One region of the Cupriavidus sp. OV096 genome, then DNA from elsewhere that is predicted to be linked to it. Evidence: predicted binding sites of a transcription regulator. Region 1 holds the regulator's gene; each other region holds the start of a gene.
What was found. Region 1 encodes FNR, which switches genes on or off when oxygen is low (the NO sensors DNR and NnrR bind a similar motif). Its sites were predicted from a motif close to TTGATNNNNATCAA; they were not measured.
Positions count from the first base shown of each region.

Region 2: the regulator FNR is predicted to act here: its motif matches at 2,958-2,971, upstream of BM115_RS07670 (fatty acid desaturase).
Region 3: the regulator FNR is predicted to act here: its motif matches at 5,436-5,449, upstream of BM115_RS10165 (cbb3-type cytochrome c oxidase subunit I).

Region 1 covers NZ_FOWM01000001.1:179,616-187,450, forward strand. The annotation lists gene scpB (SMC-Scp complex subunit ScpB) at 1-788, opposite strand, end outside; gene BM115_RS00875 (sulfite exporter TauE/SafE family protein) at 1,424-2,182, opposite strand; gene fnr (fumarate/nitrate reduction transcriptional regulator Fnr) at 2,267-2,992, shown strand; gene BM115_RS00885 (hypothetical protein) at 3,021-3,266, opposite strand; gene BM115_RS00890 (hypothetical protein) at 3,263-3,490, opposite strand; gene ccoG (cytochrome c oxidase accessory protein CcoG) at 3,531-5,072, opposite strand; gene ccoP (cytochrome-c oxidase, cbb3-type subunit III) at 5,128-6,042, opposite strand; gene BM115_RS00905 (cbb3-type cytochrome oxidase subunit 3) at 6,039-6,209, opposite strand; gene ccoO (cytochrome-c oxidase, cbb3-type subunit II) at 6,215-6,880, opposite strand; gene ccoN (cytochrome-c oxidase, cbb3-type subunit I) at 6,899-7,835, opposite strand, start outside.
Region 2 covers NZ_FOWM01000003.1:85,674-93,508, forward strand. The annotation lists gene BM115_RS07660 (urate hydroxylase PuuD) at 1-656, shown strand, start outside; gene BM115_RS07665 (TMEM165/GDT1 family protein) at 785-1,363, opposite strand; yybP-ykoY riboswitch at 1,428-1,634, opposite strand; gene BM115_RS07670 (fatty acid desaturase) at 1,703-2,872, opposite strand; gene guaD (guanine deaminase) at 3,023-4,345, opposite strand; gene BM115_RS07680 (adenosine deaminase) at 4,403-5,458, opposite strand; gene xdhC (xanthine dehydrogenase accessory protein XdhC) at 5,507-6,517, opposite strand; gene xdhB (xanthine dehydrogenase molybdopterin binding subunit) at 6,531-7,835, opposite strand, start outside.
Region 3 covers NZ_FOWM01000003.1:616,586-624,420, reverse strand. The annotation lists gene BM115_RS10190 (HD-GYP domain-containing protein) at 1-857, opposite strand, end outside; gene BM115_RS10185 (hypothetical protein) at 901-1,614, opposite strand; gene BM115_RS10180 (SCO family protein) at 1,611-2,252, opposite strand; gene BM115_RS10175 (c-type cytochrome) at 2,299-2,910, opposite strand; gene BM115_RS10170 (cbb3-type cytochrome c oxidase subunit II) at 2,982-3,584, opposite strand; gene BM115_RS10165 (cbb3-type cytochrome c oxidase subunit I) at 3,588-5,204, opposite strand; gene BM115_RS10160 (MocR-like pyridoxine biosynthesis transcription factor PdxR) at 5,528-7,036, shown strand; gene BM115_RS10155 (J domain-containing protein) at 7,097-7,835, shown strand, end outside.

The DNA.
Region 1 (7,835 bases):
TCATGCCCGCCATCGGCGGACCACTGCGCAACGCTGTTGTCTTGCGGGTGCGGCGTGTCGTTCTGTTCGGTATCGGCGCCGTGGGCTTCCGTCTCCACCGGCTCCGCATGGTCGCTCTCCGCCGCGGCCACGACTTCCGCTTCCACCGCATCGGTAGCGGTCTCGGCGGCCTGGGGCTCGGCAAAGGTCTCTTCATCGCCAGCCGGCGGGTTGGCCGTGGCAACTTCTTCAAAATCTATCGCCTGCTGGTCCAGCAGGGCTGCCTGGACCTGGGCCTGGGCATCCTCGAGCGGCGGCAGCTCATCCAGCGTGCGCAGCCCCAGATCGTCCAGAAACGCCTTGGTCGTGGCATAGAGCGCGGGACGGCCCGGTACGTCGCGATGCCCGATCACCTCGATCCAGCTGCGGTCCTCGAGCTTCTTGACCACGTCGGTGCTGACCGTCACGCCGCGAATTTCCTCGATATCGCCGCGCGTCACGGGCTGGCGATAGGCGATGATGGCCAGCGTCTCCATCACCGCGCGCGAATACTTGGGCGGCTTTTCCGGGTTGAGCCGGTCGAGGAACTCGCGCATCTCGGGCCGGCTCTGGAAACGCCAACCGCTGGCCAGGGCCACGAGTTCCACACCGCGTTGCTGCCAGTCCTGTCGCAATTCGTCCAACAGGGCGCGGATGGTGTCGGCGCCGACATCGTCGGCGAAAAGACGGCGGAGATCGTTGACGCGCAGGGGCTCCTGCGCACAAATCAGCGCGGTCTCGAGGACGATCTTCGCCTCTTGGGTATTCATGTGATTGTGTGCAGCCTGTCTTTGCACCTGCTCCCGGACGAATCCCGGAGCACTGGAGATTTCGGATACAGCGGTACCGATGCCACCGCCATCTCATTGCGCAGCCAACTCGCAGCCTGTCGCAGCCCAGGCAGCCAAGCGGTGCACTTCGTTCTTTTGCATCGATTTGCCGGGTCGTTCCGGCAGGAGATCGTCCGCATCCGGCTGGCTTCGCCGGGAGTCGAACCTCTTGCGTCGCGCTCTCGCCTTTACCCTCGCAGGCGGAACCCTTCCCCTTGGAGCGGACATTCGCCAGGACAATCAGATTGCCAAGGCGGCAAGAAAAAACGGATATCGGCCCGGACAAGCTTCGTCCTGCGACTGCACCACCACTCCACAAGGCCGACCGGCTTTTAAACCAGATCTTTTGAACCGGATGCACTGTGGGGACGGATCCGGCAAGCCAATGCTGCCTCGGACCCATGGACACGCATCCCAGATCAGGGATGCCGGCCCGGCGACGCCAGGGAATTACGTGGCGCGATACCGTGGTTCTCGCGATTGTATGGCATTCCCGCCCCCCTCCGCAACCCGCCCGCCGCCCGGCGTGGCGAATGGCACGAACCGGGGCGGCCTGTCCGCCGCCCGGAATCGTCCTAGAACACCACGCAGAACCCATGCGCAGCCAGCGTCTCCGGGAGCCAGACCGCCCGCGCCACGCCCACGATGCCGAAGCCGATGATCAGCACGCCCGCCACGGTCCGGACCGCCGGCCGGCGCGACACATGGCGCACATAGCCCGACAACCCCGAAATCACCAGTAGGTTTGGCAGCGTTCCCAACCCAAAGGCGAACAGGACCAGCGCGCCCGACGCCGCATTGCCGGCCAGCAACGCCATTGCGAGTGCCCCATAGACCATCCCGCACGGCACGATCCCCCAGGCGAGTCCCAGACCGAAGCGCCGCAGCAGCGGCGCATGCCGGGCCAGGCCGGCAGGCAGCCTGATACCGAGCGCGCCCATGCGACCCACCACCCCTTGGGCCATGCGCACCGCGAACGCCTCCAGGCGCGCCGCACGCATGGTGCGCCCACGCAACAGCCAGAAGCCCGACATCACCAGCATCGCTCCGCCTGCGCCATAGAGCCATCGCTGCACAGGCAGATAGTCCTGCTTCCATACGGTGGCGCCGACGGCACCCACCACCGCCCCCAGCAACGCGTAGGTGGTCAGGCGGCCGGCGTGCATCGCCAGCAATTCCACGAGCCAGCCGCGCGGCGAGCGATGGATCGTCACCGGCACGCGCACCGCCGCGCGCTGCTCGGCCGCCATCGCAATGCCGCCACACATCGCAGCACAGTGGACGCCACCAAACAACGCAACGATAAAAACGCTGAAAAGCACACCAAATGGCAACGGTCCCTCGCTTCCGCGTCACTTCACGCGGTAAAATTGATCTGTCGCGCCCTCGCTGCAATGCGCATCACCAAGAGCCCTCAATTGCTTACCTCCATACCCGTCACCGAGATCTCGCCCCGCTGCTCTACGTGCGGGATGGGCCAGCTTTGTCTGCCGGTAGGCATGTCGCACCAGGACCTCCTGAAGATGGACACGCTCGTGCAGGAACGCGTGCGCGTGCACAAGGGCGAAACGCTTTACCGCATGGGCGATCCGCTCACCGCCGTCTATGCCGTGCGTTTCGGCACGCTCAAGACGCACGTGACGCTCGAAGACGGCCGCTCGCAGATCACCGGCTTCCATCTGCCCGGCGAGATGGTCGGTATGGATGGCCTCGGCGAAATGCAGCATGCTTCCGATGCCACGGCCCTCGAGGATGCCGAAGTCTGCGTCGTACGCTTCAACGACTTGCAGGCGCTCTCGTCTGACCTGCCCTCGCTGCAAACCCAGTTCCTGCGCTTGATGAGCAAGGAGATTTCGCAGGACCAGGTGATGCTGATGACGTTGGGTTCGATGCGGGCCGAGGAGCGGCTTGCCGCGTTCCTCGTCAATCTTTCCGATCGCCTGTCGGCGCGTGGCTACTCGTCGAGCGAGTTCGTGTTGCGCATGAGTCGCGAGGAGATCGGCAGTTATCTTGGCCTGAAACTCGAAACCGTCAGCCGCCTGTTCTCTCGTTTTGCCGAGGCGGGCCTGATCCAGATCCGCCAGCGCCACGTCAAGCTCATCGACATGGCCGGCATCAAGCAGATCTACAACCGCTCCTGCTAAGGCCGGCTCGCCGGCGGCGGTGCACTCGCTACTCGAGTTCATCGGTATCGCTGAGCGGCGTTGGCATGGTGTAGAGCGTCAGGCCGCTCGACAAGGCGCAGAACAGCCACGCCAGCAGGAATCCCACGGTATAGATCGCCTCACGCGACGCGTCGACCGGATGACCGAAGAAGCTCAGGTCACTGGGATCGACAATCGAGAACACCGTTGCCGTGGCCACGCCGCCCATCAGGAACGCTGGCCACATCACCCACATCAGCCAGCGTAGTCTCATGGCCGCCTCGCCGTGTCATTGACATGGGCGTCGGCACGCACGGCGGACCCATCCAGCTTCTCCACCACCAGCCCATGCCGCGCGGCATCGCGCACCGGCACGTCGGCGTGGGTATTGGCGAGCCAGATCGTCACACCACAGCCGATCATCGCCAGCAGCGGTCCGCTCATCAGCAGCCACGGCCACGGTTCCTTCCACCACGGCTTGACTTGTTGCGCTGTCATTGCCTACTCCTTGCGTCGAATATTTCCTGAATGACCTGTCCTACAGGCCGCGCGGCACGATGAAACTGGTCGCTTCCTGGATCTGCGCGCGTCCGCGTGCGTCGTCCATACCCTCCCCCGTGACCGTGATACGGATCTTGTGCGTGCCCTGCGGCGCGTGGTCGAGCGGGATACGGATCCGCACCGGCAACAGCCGGTTCGACGTAGGCGGCAGCGTTTCTGCCGACTTGTCATACTCGATGGTCAACCCTTGCAGCTCCGCGCTCGTCGCCTGTACCCGGACGCGCATCGGCGTCTCGGTCGTATTGATCAGTTGCAGCCGGTACACGTTCTCGATCCAGCGACCTTCGACCTCGCGGCCCAACGCGCCACGGTCGCGGATGACATCGACCTTGAGCGGCGTGCGCATCGCCAGCGACCCGATGAAGCCCCCCACCAGCGCCGACCAGATCACCGCGCAGACAATCGTCCGCGTGCGGAACAAGCGCTTGCGCGCGGCGACTGCCGACAGGCCCTTGCGCATCGCGTTCTCAGAGGTGTAGCGGATCAGGCCACGCGGATAGGCCATCTTGTCCATGACCTGGTTACAGGCGTCGATGCAGGCACCGCAGCCAATGCACTCGTATTGCAATCCGTCACGGATGTCGATCCCGGTCGGGCAGACCTGCACGCAGATGCTGCAATTGACGCAATCGCCAATGCCGGCGGTGTGCCGGTCCGTCTTGCGCGAGCGGCTGCCGCGCGGCTCGCCACGGCCTACGTCATAGGTCACCACGAAGGTATCGCGGTCGACCATCACGCTCTGGAAACGCGCATATGGGCACATGTACTTGCACACCTGCTCGCGCATGAAGCCGGCGTTGCCCCAGGTGGCGAAGGCATAGAACAGCATCCAGAACGACTGCCACGGCCCCAGCGAGAGGTCGATCACCTGCCCGCCCAGCTCGCGGATCGGCGAGAAATAGCCGACGAACGTGAAGCCGGTCCACAGGGCGATCACCACCCAGAGCGTGTGCTTGGTCGCCTTGAGCCGCAGCTTGCGCAGGCTCCACGGGTCGCCGTCCAGCCGGATGCGGGCGATGCGATCGCCTTCCACGCGTCGCTCGATCCACATGAAGATTTCTGTGTAGACGGTCTGTGGACACGCGTAGCCACAGAACAGCCGGCCCGCGATGGCGGTGAACAGGAACAGGGCGAGCGCCGAGATGACAAGCAGGACCGCGAGGTAGATCACGTCCTGCGGCCACAGCACGAGGCCGAAGATATAGAACTTGCGCGCGCCGAGGTCAAACAGCACCGCCTGGCGGTCGTTCCATTGCAGCCACGGGGCGCCGTAGTAGACCAGCTGGGTGAGGATGACGAGCCAGACGCGCCAGCTCGAGAAGGCGCCCGTGACCGAGCGCGGATAGATCTTGCGCCGGACCTCGTAGAGTGTTTCTTCCGAAGATTCAGCCGATTGGGCAGATTGCCCGGATAGCGGCGTGGCAGCCGGGCGCCATGGCGGGCTGTCGTCGGGCCGTGAGGGCTCCGACGTAGCGGGGTCGTCCGCTACGGGCTGTGCAGCATTGGGGGGCGCGTTCATCTTGTGTTCCTCGCGCCCCGGCAGGCGGCTGGCCGCCCTGCCCGGGGGCTGTTGATCATTGTCCGGCCGCTCCTGTATTGGAGAGACCCCACACGTAGGCGGTCAGCATGCGGATGCGCTCGGGCGTCAGGATTTCCTCATGCGCGGGCATGTGCCCGTTATGACCCTTCTGGATCGCCTCGACGATGGCATTTTCCGAACTGCCGTAGAGCCAGACGCTGTCCGACAGGTTCGGCGCGCCGAGCGCCTGGTTGCCCTTGCCGCTGGCCCCATGGCAGGCCGCACACGTGGTCTTGAAGGTGCCCTCGCCCCGCGACGCGCGGATCGGGTCAGACGCCAGGCCCGACAGCGAGCGCACATACTGGGCCGTGTCCCCGGCGAGCTTGGCGTCGATGACGCCCGCAAACGGCGGCATCATGCCGTTGCGACCCTTGGTGATCGTCTGACGGATCGTTTCGGGGTCGCCGCCATAGAGCCAGTCGTTGTCGGCCAGGTTCGGAAAGCCGCGGCTGCCGCGCGCGTCGGAGCCATGGCACTGCGCGCAGTAGTTCAGGAACAGGCGCTGGCCAATTTCACGGGCGTCGGGATCGGCGGCGACCTTCGTCACGTCCATCGACATGTACTTCCCGTAGATCTCGTTCTGCATCTTCTCGGCAGCCTGTCGATGCGCCGCCAGTTCGCCCTGCGAGGAGAACCCCAGCACGCCGGCGTAGGAACCCAGGCCCGGATACAGCACCAGGTAGCACACGCTGAAGATGCAGGCCAGCAGGAACATCCACATCCACCAGCGCGGCAGCGGGTTGTTCAACTCGCGCAGGTCACCATCCCAGACATGGCCGGTATCCTCGGTCGCACCCTGGCTTTTTGGCGCCCGGCGCTGCGAGAACAGCAGCCACACGCACCACGCGATGCCGACCAGCGAGATGGCCGTAATGTAGTAACTCCAGTAATCGGAAAAGAAATCGCTCATGACTGTGGGTTCCGGCTTGTCGTTATCGTGGTCTCGTCGGGCAACGCGAAGGGCAGCATGGCTGACTCCTCGTTGGCGGCCTGGCGCCGCGACGACCAGGCCCACCAGCAGATGGCGAGGAAGGCCAGCATCGACAGCACGGTGGCAGCGGAGGTCAGGATGGCCATGGCGGTTACTCCTTCGGTGCCGCGGCCGCCGTGGCGGCGTCCAGGCGCACGTTGCGGCGGTTCAGGCCGAGGCCTTGCAGGTAGGCCACCATCGCGTCCTCTTCGGTCTTGCCGGCGAGTTCCTCAGGGGCATGGGCGATTTGCTCCTCGGTGTACGGCACACCCAACCGCTTCAGGGCGCGCATCCGGCCCTGGATATCGCCCGTCGGCAGCGCGGTCTTCTCGAGCCACGGATACGACGGCATCACCGATTCCGGCACCACATCGCGCGGATTGCGCAGGTGGATGCGCTGCCAGTCATCCGAATACCGGCCGCCCACGCGGGCGAGGTCTGGACCGGTACGCTTGGAACCCCACAGGAACGGATGGTCATACACCGACTCGCCGGCCGTCGAGAAATGGCCATAGCGCTCCGTCTCGGCCTGCAGCGTGCGCACCTGCTGCGAATGGCAGCCGACGCAGCCTTCGCGGATATAGATATCGCGGCCCATCAGGCGCAGCGGCGTGTAGGGCACGATGCCCGCGTCGGGCTTGGTCGTGGAATGCTGGAAGAACAGCGGCACGATCTGCACCAGACCCGCAATGCTCACCACGATGATCGTGGCGATGATCAGCCAGCCAACGTTCTTTTCCAGTGTTTCGTGGGTGAAGAATCCTTGTTTTTGTGACATCTCAGCAATCCTCGGCGGTCAGTGTGCGGGAGCCTGGGCGGAAGCCGGCAGGCTGGCCGGGATCGGCGCGTCCGTGGCCGTCTTGCCGGCGATCGTGCGCACCACGTTGTAGGCCATGACCAGCATGCCGGTCAGGAAACACAGGCCACCGAGCAGGCGGATCAGGTAGAACGGATACTTCGCCTTGACCGCTTCGACGAACGCGTAGGTCAGCGTGCCGTCCGGCTGCGTGGCGCGCCACATCAGCCCTTCCATCACGCCGGCGATCCACATCGAGGCGATGTAGAGCACCACGCCGATCGTCGCGATCCAGAAGTGCCACTCGATCAGCTTGACGCTGAACATCTCCTTTTGCCCGAACAGGCGTGGAATCAGGTAGTACAGCGAGCCGATCGAGATCATCGCGACCCAGCCGAGCGCGCCCGAGTGGACATGGCCGATCGTCCAGTCCGTGTAGTGCGACAGCGCATTCACGGTCTTGATGGACATCATCGATCCTTCAAACGTGGCCATGCCGTAGAACGACAGCGCAACCACCATGAACTTGAGGATCGGGTCCGTGCGAAGCTTGTGCCAGGCGCCGGACATGGTCATGATCCCGTTGATCATCCCGCCCCAGGACGGCGCGAGCAGGATCAGCGAAAACGCCATGCCGAGCGACTGCGCCCAGTCCGGCAGCGCGGTGTATTGCAGATGGTGGGGGCCGGCCCACATATAGGTGAAGTTCAGCGCCCAGAAGTGGACGATGGAGAGCCGGTACGAGTAGATCGGCCGTCCGGCCTGCTTCGGGATGAAGTAGTACATCATCCCGAGGAAGCTGGTGGTCAGGAAGAAGCCCACGGCGTTATGGCCGTACCACCACTGGATCATCGCGTCCTGCACGCCCGCATAGGCGGAATACGACTTCCACATCGACGCCGGCATCTCGATGTTGTTCACGATATGCAGGATGGCG
Region 2 (7,835 bases), on a different contig from region 1:
CCACGATCATGAGCGGCAACGTGCTGATCTGGATCATCCCGGGCCAGCGCAAGGTCGTGGCGGCGCTGAAGGCCGGCCAGCCGGTGGACCCGATCCACGGCAAGCGCGGCAAGCAGCGTAGCGTGCACAACACCTACTTCACGCTGCCGGTGCTGTTCGCGATGCTGTCGAACCACTACAGCATGACGTACGCGCACAAGCAGAACTGGCTGGTGCTGATCCTGATCATGCTGGCCGGCGTGCTGATCCGCCAGTTCTTCATCCTGAAGCACAAGGGCAAGATCAACGTGGCGTGGCCGGCTGCCGGCGTGGCGCTGCTGGGTGTGGTGGCGGTGATGATTGCGCCGCAGCCGCGTCCGCAAGTGGCCAGCAACGCCGCGGGCGACGCCGCCAACGCGGTGAGCTTCGCCAAGGTGCAGGAAATCGTGAACGCCCGCTGCGTGCAGTGCCACGCGGAGGCGCCCAAGATGATGCCGACTGCCGCCAAGGGCATCAAGCTCGATACCGTCGACGAAATCAAGGCGCATGCGCAGCTGATCTACCAGCAGGCGGTGCAGCAGAAGGCCATGCCGCTGGGCAACGTCACGCAGATCACGGAAGACGAGCGCGCGCTGCTGGGCCAGTGGTTCGAGGGCGGCGCGAAGACCACCAACTGAATTTGACCGGGCATCGGTGATCGACGGTCCGGGGCTGTGCAGTCCCGGCGGCCGGCAGTACCGGACCGGCGAGGGTTTGAACGGGGCGCAAGCCCCGTTTTTTTATAGCGCGACGACTCTGGCTTGTCTCAGTGGCCGCCGACGTTGAACAGCGCCAGCAAGCCGAGCACAAGGAAGATCACCGCGGCGATCTTGTGCACGAGGGCGATCGGCATCCGGTTGGCGAAACGGTCGCCGAGCAGCACGGCGGGCGCGTTGGCCAGCATCATGCCGAACGTGGTGCCTGCCACGACGGCCAGCACTTCGCCATGGAAGCGTGCTGCCAGGGCCACAGTGGCGATCTGCGTCTTGTCGCCCATTTCGGCGAAGAAGAAGGCGACGATCGTGGTGCCGAGGATGCTCAGGGCACCGTTGGCCGGCTTGGCTTCCTCTGCCTCGTCGAGCTTGTCCGGAATCAGCATCCAGCCGGCCATGGCGATAAAGCCGAGGCCGAGGATCCAGCGCAGCAGGTTGGCGCCGAGCACCTGCGTGATCCAGCCGCCGAGCGCGCCGGCGAAGCCATGGTTGACGAGGGTGGCGATCAGGATGCCGGCGATGATCGGCAGGGGTTTGCGATAGCGTGCGGCCAGCACGAGCGACAGCAATTGCGTCTTGTCGCCCATTTCTGCGAGCGCGACGATACCTGTGGAGACGAGGAACGATTCCATTCTTATAGGATTGATACCGGGCCGCACACGCATCGCGAGATGCCAATGACGCACACCTTTCCCGGCCCGGCCAGAAAGGTATGGTCATCGGTCTCGCCAGGCGTTGGACATAGGAGTCAGGCACGAAGCCCGCTCGGGTCCTGCGCTGCGTACGCCATAACCGTTGATGCTGGACACCACGGTCAAGTCTGTTGACGTACGCCCCTGTCTGCCGTGTGCCGCATTGCGCGGCGCGGTGAGACGAGGGCGGCTACTCCCCAATGGAAGTCGTAATTGTACTAAAAGGCGGCGGACACTGTCCACCGCCTTTGGCATGGCTGTTGGGCAATGCGGGTCAGGTCAGACCGGCACGGGCGAGTTGTCGCTGGTCTGGCGGCCGCGGAAGTCGGTCCAGCACAGGGCCTTGAAGTCGTACAGCTTGCAGCGGCGCGCCGTGCGGAAGTACCAGCGCCACGAGAAGTTCTCGATGATGATGCGGCCCGGCAGCGCATGCTCCAGCAGGGCCTGGGCGCGCTTGAGCCGGTACAGCGGCACGCTCATGTCCACGTGGTGCGCGGTGTGCTCCATGATGTGGTGGAGCGCGGCGCCGATGCCGAAGCGGAAGCGCAGGTGCACGGTGGTCGAGACGAACGGCTGGGCCTTGGCCCACATCGGCTTGGTGTCGTACCACGCCACGCTCGTGTGCGTGTGGTGGACATACAGCACGAAGCCCACGGTCAGGTTCCAGATCAGGAAGGGCAGCACGAAGCCGGCGCCGACCAGCCCCAGGACCGACTGGTCCGTGGCCACGGCCAGCCAGGCCAGCGCACCGATCCAGATGGCGCCGAAGGTGGCCACCAGCGTGCAGTCCCACATGAAGATCGCGCGGCGCGTGGCCATCTGGCGCTTGCTCGGGAAGAACAGCTTGAACCACCAGATCTCGATCAGGTAATAGAGTCCGGCGCCGAAGCCATTGCGGTAGACCCGCTCCATCACCCGGCGCCAGCGCGGCAGCGCGCGGAATTCCTCGAGCGAGTAGGGCGCCCAGACGAAGTCGAAGCCCTTGAGGTTGGTGTACCCATGGTGGACCACGTTGTGGCCGACTTCCCACAGGCTGTAGGGCGTGAGCGACGGCAGGAACGTCAGCCGGCCGAGCCATTTGTTCAGGCCACGGCGGTCCGTCAGGCTCTGGTGGCAGGCATCGTGGCCGATGATGAACAGCCGGGCGATCACCAGACCCAGCAGCACGCCGAGGCCGAGCTTGGCCCACCACTGCGGCGCCAGGACCACGCCGGCCAGCACCGCGGCGAAGATCGCGTAGTCGAGCGCGAACAGCGTCAGCGCGCGTGCCACGCTGCGCTCGCCGAGCGGAATCAGCCAGCCACGGATGGTCTTGCGGTTAGGGAAGGGGGCCTCGAAGGCGATGGGTTCCGGCAGGGGAACGCCGGCGAGCTTGCGGGGCGGGTGGGCAGGGTGGGAAGCCGGCTCAGCAGTCTGGGCCGGCGATACATCCAGAGATCGGGCAGTCATGTCAGTCTTTTTGGGTCTGTCTTGGCGCACCCGATAGCCGGGGGCGGGCAATGCGACAGCCTAGAAGGCTTTGATGACGGTTGTGTTGATGCTGGTCAAGGCGGACGGGCGACAACACGTATTTGCCTGCCGTCCGTCGCCCAAAAGCGATCAACCCGCCAGTTCCCGCGTGGCTTCGCCCATGATGTAGACGTTGTCCACTACGCGGTCGTCGCCGAGCATGGCGAAGGCGAACAACTGCTCTTCGAGCGTCTCGGAGCGGCTGCTGCGGCGGGCGATCAGCGGCGTGGCCTCGGGGTCCAGCACCAGGAAATCGGCCTCGCAGCCCACGGAGAAGCTGCCGATGCGGTCCGCCCAGCCCAGCGCCTCGGCCGCGCCGCGCGTGGCCAGGTAGAACATGCGCAGGGCGGTCAGGTGGTAGCCGCCCATGCGCGCCACCTTGTGTGCCGCGTTCATGGTGCGGAACATCGAGAACGAGGTGCCGCCACCCACGTCGGTGGCCAGTGTCACGTTCAGGCGGTGGGCATCGGACTGGTGGAAGTCATAGAAGCCGCTGCCCAGGAACAGGTTCGAGGTGGGGCAGTGCGCCACGGCGGCGCCGCTGTCGGCCAGCCGGCGGCGGTCGTCCTGGTCGAGGTAGATCGCGTGGCCGTAGAACGCGCCGGGGCGCAACAGGCTGTAGCGGTCGTACACGTCCAGGTAGCTGCGGGCGTCGGGGAACAGCTCGGCCACCCATTTCACCTCGTCGCGGTTCTCGGCCACGTGGGTCTGGATGAAGGCGTCCGGATGCGCGCGCGCCAGTTCGCCGCAGGCGGCCAGTTGCGCCTCGGTGGAGGTCGGCGCGAAGCGCGGCGTGATCGCGTAGGCGAGCCGGCCCTTGTTGTGCCACTTCGAGATCAGGTCGGCGGAGTCCCGCGCGCCGCTCTCGGCCGTGTCGCGCAGGAATTCGGGGCAGTTGCGGTCCATCATCACCTTGCCCGTGATCATGCGCAGGTTGCGGTCCTGGCTCGCGGCGAACAGGGCGTCGGCGGAGGTGGCGTGCACCGTGCTCCAGACCATCGCCGTGGTGGTGCCGTTGCGCAGCAGTTCGTCGGCGAAGAACTCGGCCACGGCCCGCGCGTAGGCGGGCTCGCTGAAGCGGCGTTCCTCGGGGAAGGTGTAGGTGTCGAGCCAGTGCAGCAGGCCCGGCGACGGCGACGCGATGATGTCGGTCTGCGGATAGTGCACGTGCGTGTCGATGAACCCCGGCACGAGCAGCTTGCCGCGATGGTCGACCACCTCGGCACCGGCCGGGATGTCGCGCGCCAGGTCCTCGTACAGCCCCACGGCGGCGATGCGGCCGTCCGTGACGAGCATCAGGCCATCTTCCCAATATTGATACGCCTCCTCATGGAACTGCGGATCGCGCAGGAAGTGGAGGATGCGGCCGCGGATGGCGCGGGTCGTGGCGGGATTGGGGGAAGTGGTGGTCATCTTCTCGTCTCAGGGGCGGCCGGACCTGGGGGTCCGGCGTCTTGTTTATGCGCCCGGTCAGGTCGTGGGAGCCGTCGCGGGCGGGTTCTCGGGCGTGGCGGACCAGAAATGGTCCACCTCGGCCAGGTAGTCGGCCTTCTGCTTGGCGGGCAGGAAGGCCGCTTCGAAGCTGTTGCGGGCCAGCTTGTAGGCGTCGGCGGCGTCCAGCGGCAGCGCGGCGAACGAGGCTTCCCAGTTGGCGTTCATGTAGCCGCCGAAATAGGCTGGATCGTCCGAATGCAGCGTCACGGCCACGCCGGCATCGAGCAGGCGCTTCATCGGATGGTCGCGCAGGTCGGGGTAGACCATCAGCTTCTGGTTCGACAGCGGGCATACCGTCAGCGCGATGCGCTCGCGCGCCAGCCGCTGCACCAGGGCCTCGTCCTCGACGGCGCGCACGCCATGGTCGATCCGCTCCACACCGAGGATGTCGAGCGCATTGATCACGTACTGCGGCGGGCCCTCCTCGCCGGCATGGGCCACGCGATGCAGGCCGAGCGCCTTGGCGCGGGCGAACACGCGCGCGAATTTCTCGGGCGGATGGCCCTTTTCGGACGAATCCAGCCCCACGCCGACAAAGCGGTCGCGGTAGGGCAGGGCCGCCTCGAGCGTCTCCAGCGCGGCGTCTTCGGACAGGTGGCGCAGGAAGCAGAGGATCAGGCTGCTGGAGAAGTCGTACTCGGTGCGGGCCTGCGCCAGTGCGTCGGCAATGCCGTCGATGATCACGCCCATCGGCACGCCGCGTTCGGTATGGGTCTGCGGATCGAAGAAGATCTCGGCATGGCGGACGTTGTCGGCGGCGGCGCGCTTGACGTAGTCCATCGTCATGTCGAAGAAGTCTTCCTCGGTCAGCAGCACGCTGGCGCCGGCGTAGTAGATGTCGAGGAAGGACTGGAGATCGGTGAACGCGTAGGCTGCGCGCAGCGCCTCCACGTCGGGGTAGGCCAGCTTGACCTGGTTGCGCTGGGCCAGCCGGAAGATCAGCTCGGGTTCGAGCGTGCCTTCGATATGCACGTGCAGTTCGGCCTTGGGAGTACGGCGGATGCTGTCCGCGAGCGCGGCATCGATGGTCATGGGGCCTCTTTTATGTCTTGGGCGGCTGCCGGATCGCGGCGGCCGAAGTTACGGATGCATCGCTTCCGCCTGGCTGGCGGCCAGCGCCGCAGCGCGCTGGTCGCGCACCTGAAGCAGCTGGGCGACGATGGCTACCGCAATCATAGCCGGTGCCTTGTCCGTAATGCCGGAGACTCCCATGGGACACGTCATTTCCGGGAAGCGGGCCGGGTCGATCCCGTGCTCCGCCATCCGGTGTTCGAACTTCGCGCGCTTGGTTTTCGAGCCGATCAGGCCGAAGTAGGCGTAGTCCGTGCGGCGGAAGATGCGCTCGCAGAGCGCCTGGTCCAGCGCGTGGCTGTGGGTCATGACCAGGAAATACGCGCCGGGCGGGGCCTGGTCGACCACGGCCTCGGGGGTATCGGAAGCCTCGGCCTCGACGTTCTCGGGCAGCCCGCCCGGGAACAGCGTGTCGCGCTCGTCCACCCAATGCACGCGGCAGGGCAGCGTGGCGAGCACCTTGACCAGCGCATGGCCGACGTGGCCGGCGCCGAACAGCACCACGTGCATGTCGTCGGGCACCAGCGTGTCGATCCAGGCGCCGTCGGGGCGCAGGGTCACGGACGGCAGCAGCGCGCGGCTCGGCGCCACGGTGACGGGGCCGGCGGCCGGCACGGTCCGCTCCAGCGCCTTGCCACTGGCGAAGGCGGCGTCCACGGCCTCGAGCCAGCCCAAGTCCTCGGCGCCGAGCACCTCGAACGCCAACTGCACCACGCCGCCGCAGCACTGGCCCAGCGACGGGCCGAGCGGAATCCGCTCGATGCGGCGGGCGGCGGTGCCGGCGCCATGGGCACCCTCGCCGGCCATCATCGACCGGGCGATGTCCATCCCGCGCCATTCAAGGTGCCCGCCGCCGATCGTGCCGACCAGATCGCCGGCCGTGACCAGCATGCGGATGCCGGGCTCGCGCGGCGCGGAGCCCTTGACCTCGACGATGGTGACCATCGTCACAGGCACGCCGGCGCGCACCCAGCGGGCGGCGTCGGCGAAGCGGAAGGGTTTGAGCGGGGCGTCCTGCATGATGATGGCCGCCTCAGGCGCGCGCCGCCTGCACCGCTTCCACGGCATCGAGGATGGCCTCGCTCGTGGCCGGGGCGCGCAGCGGCGGGTTGATGCGATAGTCGCCTACCGCCGCGATGGCGTCGCGGATCGCGAAGAACACCGAGAACGGCAGCAGCAGCGGCGGCTCGCCGACGGCCTTCGAGCGGTGGATGCTGTCCTCCACGTTGCTGTTCTGGAACAGCCGCACGTTGAAGTCCTCCGGGCAGTCGTTGATGGTCGGGATCTTGTAGGTGGACGGCGCGTGCGTCATCAGCTTGCCGTTCGGGTTCCACCACAGCTCCTCGGTGGTCAGCCAGCCCATGCCCTGGATGAATGCGCCCTCCACCTGGCCGATGTCGATGGCCGGGTTGAGGGACTTGCCGGCGTCGTGCAGCGCATCGGCGCGCAGCAGCTTCCATTCGCCAGTCAGCGTATCGACGAGCACTTCCGAGCACGCCGCGCCGTAGGCGTAGTAATAGAACGGCCGGCCCTGCAGGGCCTTCTGGTCCCAGTGCAGCTTGGGCGTGGTGTAGAAGCCGTCCGACCAGAGCTGCACGCGGGCCACGTAGGCTTCGCGGGCCAGGTCGCCGAAGGACAGGCGCAGTTCGCCGGCCACCACGAGGTCATCGCCGAAGCGCACCGTGTCGGCGTCCACGCCGGCTTTGCGCGCCGCGAAGGCGGCCAGCCGCTCGCGGATCTGGCGCGCGGCGTCCTGCGCGGCCTTGCCGTTCAGGTCGGCCCCGGTGGAGGCGGCCGTCGCCGAGGTGTTGGCCACCTTGCTGGTATCGGTGGCGGTCACGCGCACGCGTTCCAGGCGGATGCCCAGCTCGTGCGCCACCACCATCGCCACCTTGGTGTTCAGGCCCTGGCCCATTTCTGTGCCGCCGTGGTTCACCAGTACCGAGCCATCGTTGTACACGTGCACCAGCGCGCCGGCCTGGTTGAAGTGCGCCACGTTGAACGAGATGCCGAACTTCACCGGCGTGATGGCGATGCCCTTCTTGAGCACCGGGCTCGTCGCGTTGAACGTGCGTGTGGCGGCGCGCCGGGCCTGGTACTCGCTTGATGCCACCAGCTCGTCGATCAGCTCGTGGATCACGTTGTCTTCCACGGTCTGGCCGTACGGCGTGACGTTGCGCTCGCCCTTGCCGTAGAAGTTGGCGCGGCGCACGTCCAGCGAGTCCTTGCCGACGTTGCGGGCGATGTTGTCGAGGATGTATTCCACCGCGAACGCGCCCTGCGGGCCGCCAAAGCCACGGAAGGCGGTGTTGCTCTGCGTGTTGGTCTTGCCGCAGTA
Region 3 (7,835 bases), on a different contig from region 1:
GGCGCCCAGGCCTGGTGATTGGGCCGGGGCGAGGTCAGCGAGTCATAGGTATCGCAGATCGCCGCGATCTTGGCGTGCACGCTGATCTCGTGCTCGACCAGCCCGAACGGGTAGCCGCGCCCGTCCACGCGCTCGTGGTGGTGCACGCAGACGTCGAGCGGGATATTGGTATACAGGCGCGCCTCGTTGAGGATGCGGTAGCCCGCCGACGGATGGCGGCGCATCTGCTCTTCCTCGGCCGGCGTCAGGTCGGTGGCCTTGTGCAGCAGCGAATCGGGCAGCGTCAGCTTGCCGATGTCGTGCACCAGCCCGGCCAGCCCGAGTTCGCGCACCTCGCCATCGGGCAGCTTGAGCGTGCGGCCCACGGCAATCATCAGCGCACACACGGAGAACGAGTGCAGGTAGGTGTAGTCGTCCTTGGCCTTGAGCCGCGCCATGGCCAGCAGCGCCTGCGAATGGCGCGACAGCGACAGCGACGCCGAATCCACCAGCAGCAGTGCCCCGGCGGTCTCCAGCGCGCGGCCCATGCGCACATCGCTGAACATGTTGCCGACCAGAGAGCGACCACTCTTGATCAGCTCGCGCGCGCGTTCCAGTTCTTCCTCGAAACTGGCCTCGGGCTCGTCGTCGGCGAGATCGGCCTCCATCATCTCCGGCGCGGCCGGCGTGGGGAGGTTGCGGCCCTTGAGGATGTCGATCCACACATCCTGCACGTTGGCCGACTGGATCTGCGTGACCTGGTCGTCGCTGGTGACGAGGAAACGCGAGCGCCAGAACGGGTGGTTGATCCAGGGTCCGCCCAGCCTGGCCACGAACATGCCCACCTGGAGCTGTTCCGCGCGAATTCTTCTCAGCATGCACTTGCCCCTTGAAATGGGTGCGGATGTCTCCGCGAACCCGTCAATCCGGGGCTCTGTCAGGCCCCTTGTCCGGTGTCGCGGTCGTTGCCGCGGCACGCAGTTGTTGTTTGCGACCCAGTTGTGTAAGACCCTTTTGGCCCGCGTTAACGGCAAACGCCGGCCGATCTTTAGTGGTTTCTTCGGATTCTTCCGAATTCGACCATCCCGCGCGACGCACCACCCAGGCCAGCAGCCAGACCCCAACCCCGGCCGACCCCGCCACCAGCCCGACGCCGGCCATGCGCTGGTCGTCGATCAGATAGCTCGCGCACAGGCGCGCGGGTGCGTCGACGAAGAGCATACCGAAGGTCAGGCCCATCCAGACCATGTTGCCGCCGAAGAACAACACCAGCGGCCACGCCGCCACGCGGAGCGCGATGCCGGTTGACAAGCCGGCCACGAACACCGTAGCGAATTTGGCGGCATTGACCATCGGCGACAGGCGCGCGAGGTCCAGTGCAATCGGCAGCATCCACAGCCCGTAGCCGAGCGCCGCCACCACCAGCAGACTCAGGGCGTGCGACCGCAGCGCCGCCATCGTCCGGGCCTGCCAGCGCACCGGGGCCACCCGCGCGGACAGCCAGCCAGCGGCGAACACGGCCGGCAGCAGGCCCAGCATCTGCAGGGCCATCGAGGCTTCCAGGGGCTCCCGCAGCGGCGGGACGGCCAGGACGATCAGGACGGCGATCAACGCCAGGAATCGGACGACTCTCATCGCCCCACTCCGCCCGCCGCCGCATGGCGCAGGGCCAGCGCATAGGCCGCCTGGAAGTCTTCCAACTCGAAACTGCCCAGCACCACCCCGAGCGCATCCACCACCTGCAGGCCGCCGTTGTGGACGAAGCCACCGAAGCCGTCCGGAATGGCGATGATGTCGGCCTCGCGCAGCAGCGCTTGCATGGCGACGGGCGCGTCCGGCGCAGCCACCCGCCATTGCGGCGGCCGTGCACCATGCTCGCGGGCGTAGCTGGCGAGGTCGGCGCCGGTATCGCGCGGGTCGAAAGACAGCGAGATCAGGCCGATCCGGCCCGCCATGCCGTCCGCCTCCACCTGGCGCGATAGCTGGGCGAAGGCGGCCCCGAGCGCGCGGCACACGGTCTGGCAGCGGGTGTAGATGACATCGACGAGATAGACGGCGGGGGCGCCTGCGGCTGGTCCTGCGGCTGGTAGTTCGCCGAAAAACCTCTGCGGCTGGCCAAGCTGGTCATGCACCGCGATGGGCGGCAGGCGCATCTCGTGCGCGGCGATGCGCGCCTCGCGGCGCTGGTCGAGCGTCCAGGCGGTCAGGCCATGCGTGATGGCCCAGAGAGCGATGCCGCCCAGTACCAGCACCAGACCGAAAACCGCGCGCACAGCCAGAGACCCGCGCGGGCGCGCGGGCCGAACACCGTGTGCGAGGCTAGCCACCCGGGCTGCCGAGCGCCGCGTCACCATCGAACGGCGCCGCCATGGCGGCCGTCTGGGTGCGTGCGGCGGCGACGGCTTCCGCCGTTACCGGGCCAGCGGTATTGCCCCACTGGCTGCGCACATGGGTCAGCACGGCGGCAATTTCGGCATCGGACAACTGGTCCGCGAAGGCCGGCATCGCCCCGTTGTAGGCCGTGCCCTTGACGGTCAGCTTGCCGGTCACGCCGCGCAGCACGATAGACGCCAGCCGCGCCTCCTGCCCCACCACCCACTCCGAGCCCGCCAGCGGCGGGAACACGCCCGGCAAACCCTGCCCGGTGGCCTGATGGCAGGCCACGCAACGGGCCTGGAACACCGCCGCGCCATCCACGGCGCCGCCGCCGGCGCCCTTCGGCTTGCCTTTCAGGTCCGCCAGGGTGCGGCTGTCGCCCAGCGACGAGGGCTGGTCGCTTTCGGACGTCACGATATAGAATGCCCCCCACGCCACCAGCGCGGCCACCATGGCCAGCACGTAGCGGGGAATCGGCGCGCGGTTCTCGTGCGGATCGGCATTCTCGCGGGCACGCGCCGCGGCGGCCTGACGTTCTTCCGATGGATCTGCCATCTGTTTCCTCTGCGGATGCGCTTATCGGGTGCTTATCGCGGGTGCTTATCGCGGGTGCTTATCGCGGGTGCTTATCGCGGGTTCGACTCGCTACCTTCGGGCGGCAACACCGCCCCGGTGCGGTTCAGCGACTGGAGATAGGCCACCAGGTCAGACGCGGCGGCGGTCGGCACCACCACCTTGCCCGGCGGTGCGTAGCCCGGGGGCAGCGTCACCGGCTTGTCGCCCGGCTCCGGCGCGTCCTTCACATCGAACAAGTACGGGTAGCTGGGCATGATGCTGCCGCTCACGTAGGCGCGCGGCTGGTACAGGTGCCCGAGGTGCCAGTCGGCGCCGGGCTGGCGCACGCCAATGTTCATCAGGTCCGGCCCGGTGCGCATGGTGCCCAGCAGGTGCGGCTTGTCGTAGTAGTAGTCGCCGGCCACGGCCACGCGACCCCAGCCGCGCTTGGCGTCCGGCGCGTAGGAACTGTCGCGCGGCTGCTGGGAATGGCAGTAGATGCAGCCGTTGGCGATATAGACCTCCCGCCCACGCAGCTGCGCGGCGGTATAGGGCTTGGTGCCTTCGGTGGGCTTGACGTCCTGGAGTTGCAGATACGGCAGGACGACCAGCGCGCTGGTGGCCAGCGCCAGCATGGTCATGCCCCCCGCCAGCAGGGCGCTTTCATTGTTCACGGTTCAGACTCCCTCGGCAGGTTTTTGGCCCGACTGGCCCGTTTTGCGCAGGCGGCCCTGGTGGAACAGCGCCGGGCGGTCACGATTCGGCCCGAAGCCAAAGACCGCGCAGACGAAGTTCGTCACGAAGAACAGGTGGCCCGTCAGCATCATTGCCCCGCCCAGCGAGCGGGCGCGCAGGTACGGCAGGGTCACGGCGACCGAGTCCATGAACGGGCGCGCCGCGTCCAGCATGGCCAGCCCCTGCAGCCAGCCGCCAATGCTCAGGAAGACGAAATAGATGCCGATGCCGCCCGCCGCGAGCCAGAAGTGCATGTAGATCATCCAGCGGTACGGCCATTCGCGGCCGGTCACGCGCGGCACGATGAAGTACAGCGCGCCGAAGAAGGCGAAGCTGACGAACGCGTACAGCCCCAGGTGGGCGTGGGCCACGGTGTAGTGCGTGAAGTGGGCCACGCGGCTCACCGTGCGCAGCGCCTCGAACGAGCCCTGGATGGAACTCAGCGTGTACATCATCCCGCCGAAGGTGATGAAACGCAGCGTCGGCGAGTCGATCAGCCGGCGGAAGTTGCCGCGCAGCGTCTGGTGCTGGTTGATGGAGAACGCGACCACCGGAATCAGCATCATCATGCTCTGCACGATGGACAGCGTAATCAGCCACCCCGGCACCGGCCCGCCCACGAGGTGGTGGCCGCCCACCTGCCCGTAGAAGAACGCCAGCGCCCAGAAACCCAGCAGCGAGAGCCCGTACGACCGGACCGGCTGGCCGATGATCTTGGGCAGGAAATAGTAGATGGAAGCCAGCGCCAGCGGCGTGTAGAACAGCCCCAGCACGTTGTGGCCGAACCACCAGTTCATGGTGGCCTGCTCTACGCCGAAGTGCACGCCCGGCACGTTCGCCACCAGGAACAGCACCGGGAACCAGAACAGCGCGCAGCCCATGTACCAGACCGACACGTAGAGGTGATCCACCTTCCGGTTGACCAGCGTCAGCACCAGCGGCAACCCCACGAAGGCGCCGCCGATCACGAACAGGATGTCCACCTGCCAGGGAATCTCGAGCCACTCCAGCCCATCGGAAATCCCCGCGCCGATGCTGCCGATGCCGGCAATCAGCCCGGCATTCCACACCGCCGCCCCCAGCACCGCCCAACGGGCGCCGACCAGCGCCGTCTTGAGCAGCCGGGGCAGCAGGAACAGGGCGATGGCCAGCCCGGCCATCGGCGCCCAGCCGTAGGCCACGGCGTTCAGGTGGATGGTGCGGATGCGGCCGAAGGACAGCCAGGGCACGCTGGCGAGCAGGTCCGGTTCGTGCAGCTTGATCGAGGCGGTGAGCCCGGCCATCGACGCCACCACCAGCCACACCATGGCGCAGCAGATGAACAGGAACACGACTGGCGCGGAAGATGCATCGGCGGCATCGCGGGAGGGATCGTCCAGCCCGGGCGTCAGGTGCGCCGAGGCAGGATCCTCGGGGTGCCCGGTCTCGCCGTCGGCAAAGATCACCCGCGCGGCGGCTGGCGAAGTATCGAACAGGCCCTTCTGCATGCTCCAGATAAAGGCCGCCAGCGCGATCACGGAAAGCAGGAACGCGGAGAGCAGAATGGCGATGGTATTCATGGCATTGCCGGCAGGCATGAGATGAGTCCTGCGCAGATTACGCACGGGGCGGATAGGCGCCCATAGCCACTTCCTGCGTTTTTTGGGTGACCACCGCCGCCTCAGGTTGCAGGCGCGATACGCGCAGGGGGCGCGCAGCGGGTACTGAATCGAGGCACCGATGGGAGCCCGCCCCCTGGAGAGCGCCGCGCCGGACCCCGCCCCCGCAGCGTGGTTTTTTGTCGAATTACCTTAAATTGCATCAAGGATGCAACTTAACTAGAATGGCGGCAGCGCCTGCCTGCGCGCGGTTTTCCGACCGATGACTCGCCCCCGCCCCCATCATGAACGTCCACTTGAGCATTGAAGGCCGCCACGGCCTGGCCAGTCAGATTTATCGCCAGTTGCGCGCCGGTATTCTCGACGGCCGGCTGGCCGCTGGAGAGCGGCTCCCGTCGACGCGCGAACTTGCCACGCAACTCGGTGTTTCCCGAAAGACAACACTCGATGTCTTCGAACGGCTCACCGCCGAGGGCTATCTGCGCTCGCGCACCGGCGAGGGCACCTTCGTGGCGGCGGCCATGACGCGGCGCGGCAACCTGCCCACGCACGCCACGGCCTTGCAGCCGGCCGACGCGCTCTGGGAATCGATGCCGGACGCGCTGCCGATCCGCCAGGAGGGCGTCTCCCCGCAGTACGACTTCATGGGCGGCGTGACCGAAAAGCGGCTGTTTCCGTTCGACCAGTGGCGCCGCTGCGTGAGCCATGCGATACGCGTGCAGGCGCGCGTGCCGGCAGGCTACCGGGATCCGGCCGGCGAGCCGGAGCTGCGGCTGGCGGTGTCGCGCTACCTGGCCTTCAGCCGCGCCGTGGTCAGCAACTGGCACGACGTGATCATGACCCAGGGCGCCCAGCAGGCGCTGACCCTGCTGGCGCGGGTGGTGCTGCGGCCCGGCGACGTGGTGGCCATGGAAGACCCCGGCTATCCGCCCGCCCGCATGAGCTTTACGGCGGCGGGCGCCCGGGTGGTGCCGGTACCGGTGGATGCAGATGGCATCGTGGTCAGCGCCCTGCCCGCGGACGCCCGCATCATCTATGTCACCCCCTCGCACCAGTTCCCGCTCGGCATGCCGATGAGCCTGGAGCGCCGGCTGGCGCTGCTCGACTGGGCGCAGCGGCGCGGCGCGCTGGTGGTGGAGGACGACTACGACGGGGAATTCCGCTTCGAGGGCCGGCCGATGGACTCGCTCAAGAGCCTCGACCATGACGACGTGGTCGCCTATGTCGGCACATTCTCGAAGACTATTTTTCCGGAACTGCGCATCGGCTACGTGATTCCGCCCGCCCCGCTGGCGCAGGCGCTGTGCCGGGCCAAGCAGACCAGCGACTGGCATAGCTGCACCCTCACCCAGACCGCGCTGGCCAAGTTCATGCTCGACGGCTATTTCGCCAAGCACCTGCGGCGCATGCACAAGGAGTACGCGGCGCGGCGCGCGGCGCTGCTGCGCTGGCTCGATCTCGACCTGTCGCCCTGGCTGGCCCCGCTGCCGGCGTCGGCCGGCATCCACCTCGTGGCCGAAATCCGTCCGGTCGGCCTGAAACAGGCTGACGAAGCCGCCTTTATCGCCCGGGCCGGGGCGGCGTCGATCGGGCTCTACGGCGTCAGCGGCATGTTCGCGGGGCGGCCACCGCGCCCCGGCGTGCTGATGGGCTACGGCGGCCTCAGCATCGAGGAGATCGACGCGGCCATGCAGCGGCTGCTGGACACACTCCACGGCCGGGCGGTGTTGCCGGGGGCTGTGCATCTGTTGCCCAGCCAGCATACGCGGCCGGGCCGGGCCGCTATACCTTGAAAAATTCGGCAATCTGCCGTTAATTGTTGTCGGCCTCCGCTATTGCGTCTTTCCTGCTTGATGCATACCCATTACGACAACCTCAAGGTATCCCGCGACGCGCCCCAGGAAGTAATCCGGGCCGCGTACAAGTCGCTTAGCCAGAAATATCATCCCGATCGCCATGCGGACGGCGAGGAATCCAATCGCATCATGCGGCTGCTGAACGTGGCCTATGACGTCCTGAGCGACCCCGGGCGGCGCGCGGAGCATGACCAGTGGATCGTGGAGCAGGAGCGGATGGAGGCGATCCGCGCCCGCCGCCGCGAGGTGCCGCCGCGCCCTGCACCGGGCACGGCGCGGCCCCAGACGGCGCGTCCGCAGGCCCAGCCCCGGCAGCCACGCGCTGCCAGCGGCGCTGCCGGGGCGGCGGGAGGGGCCAAGGCCGGCGGTGCGTCCGCCCAGGGTGCCTCCGCGCGCGGCGCCAACAACAAGTCCTCGCAGAAAGCCGAAGAAGCCCGCCCCTCGCGCGGCGAGAAGACCCGTTTCCGCCCCAAACCCGAACCCCGGCCCGATGGCCCGCCGCCGCGCGGCCAGCCGCTGCCGGCCCATCTGGCCTTCCTGCTCTATATCGCGGTGGGGGCCAGCATCGTGGTCCTGCTTGGCGACTGGACGCCCAGCGCCAGTTCGGCCGCCGACACCCCGGTCGCGCTGGTCAAGCCGGCCCGGGCCGAGGAAGCCTTCCCGCCGCAACCGCTCCGCTACAGCCGGCCGGCCAACACGCCGCGCGGCATGCCGTGGCCGAGCCGCTCGGGCTACC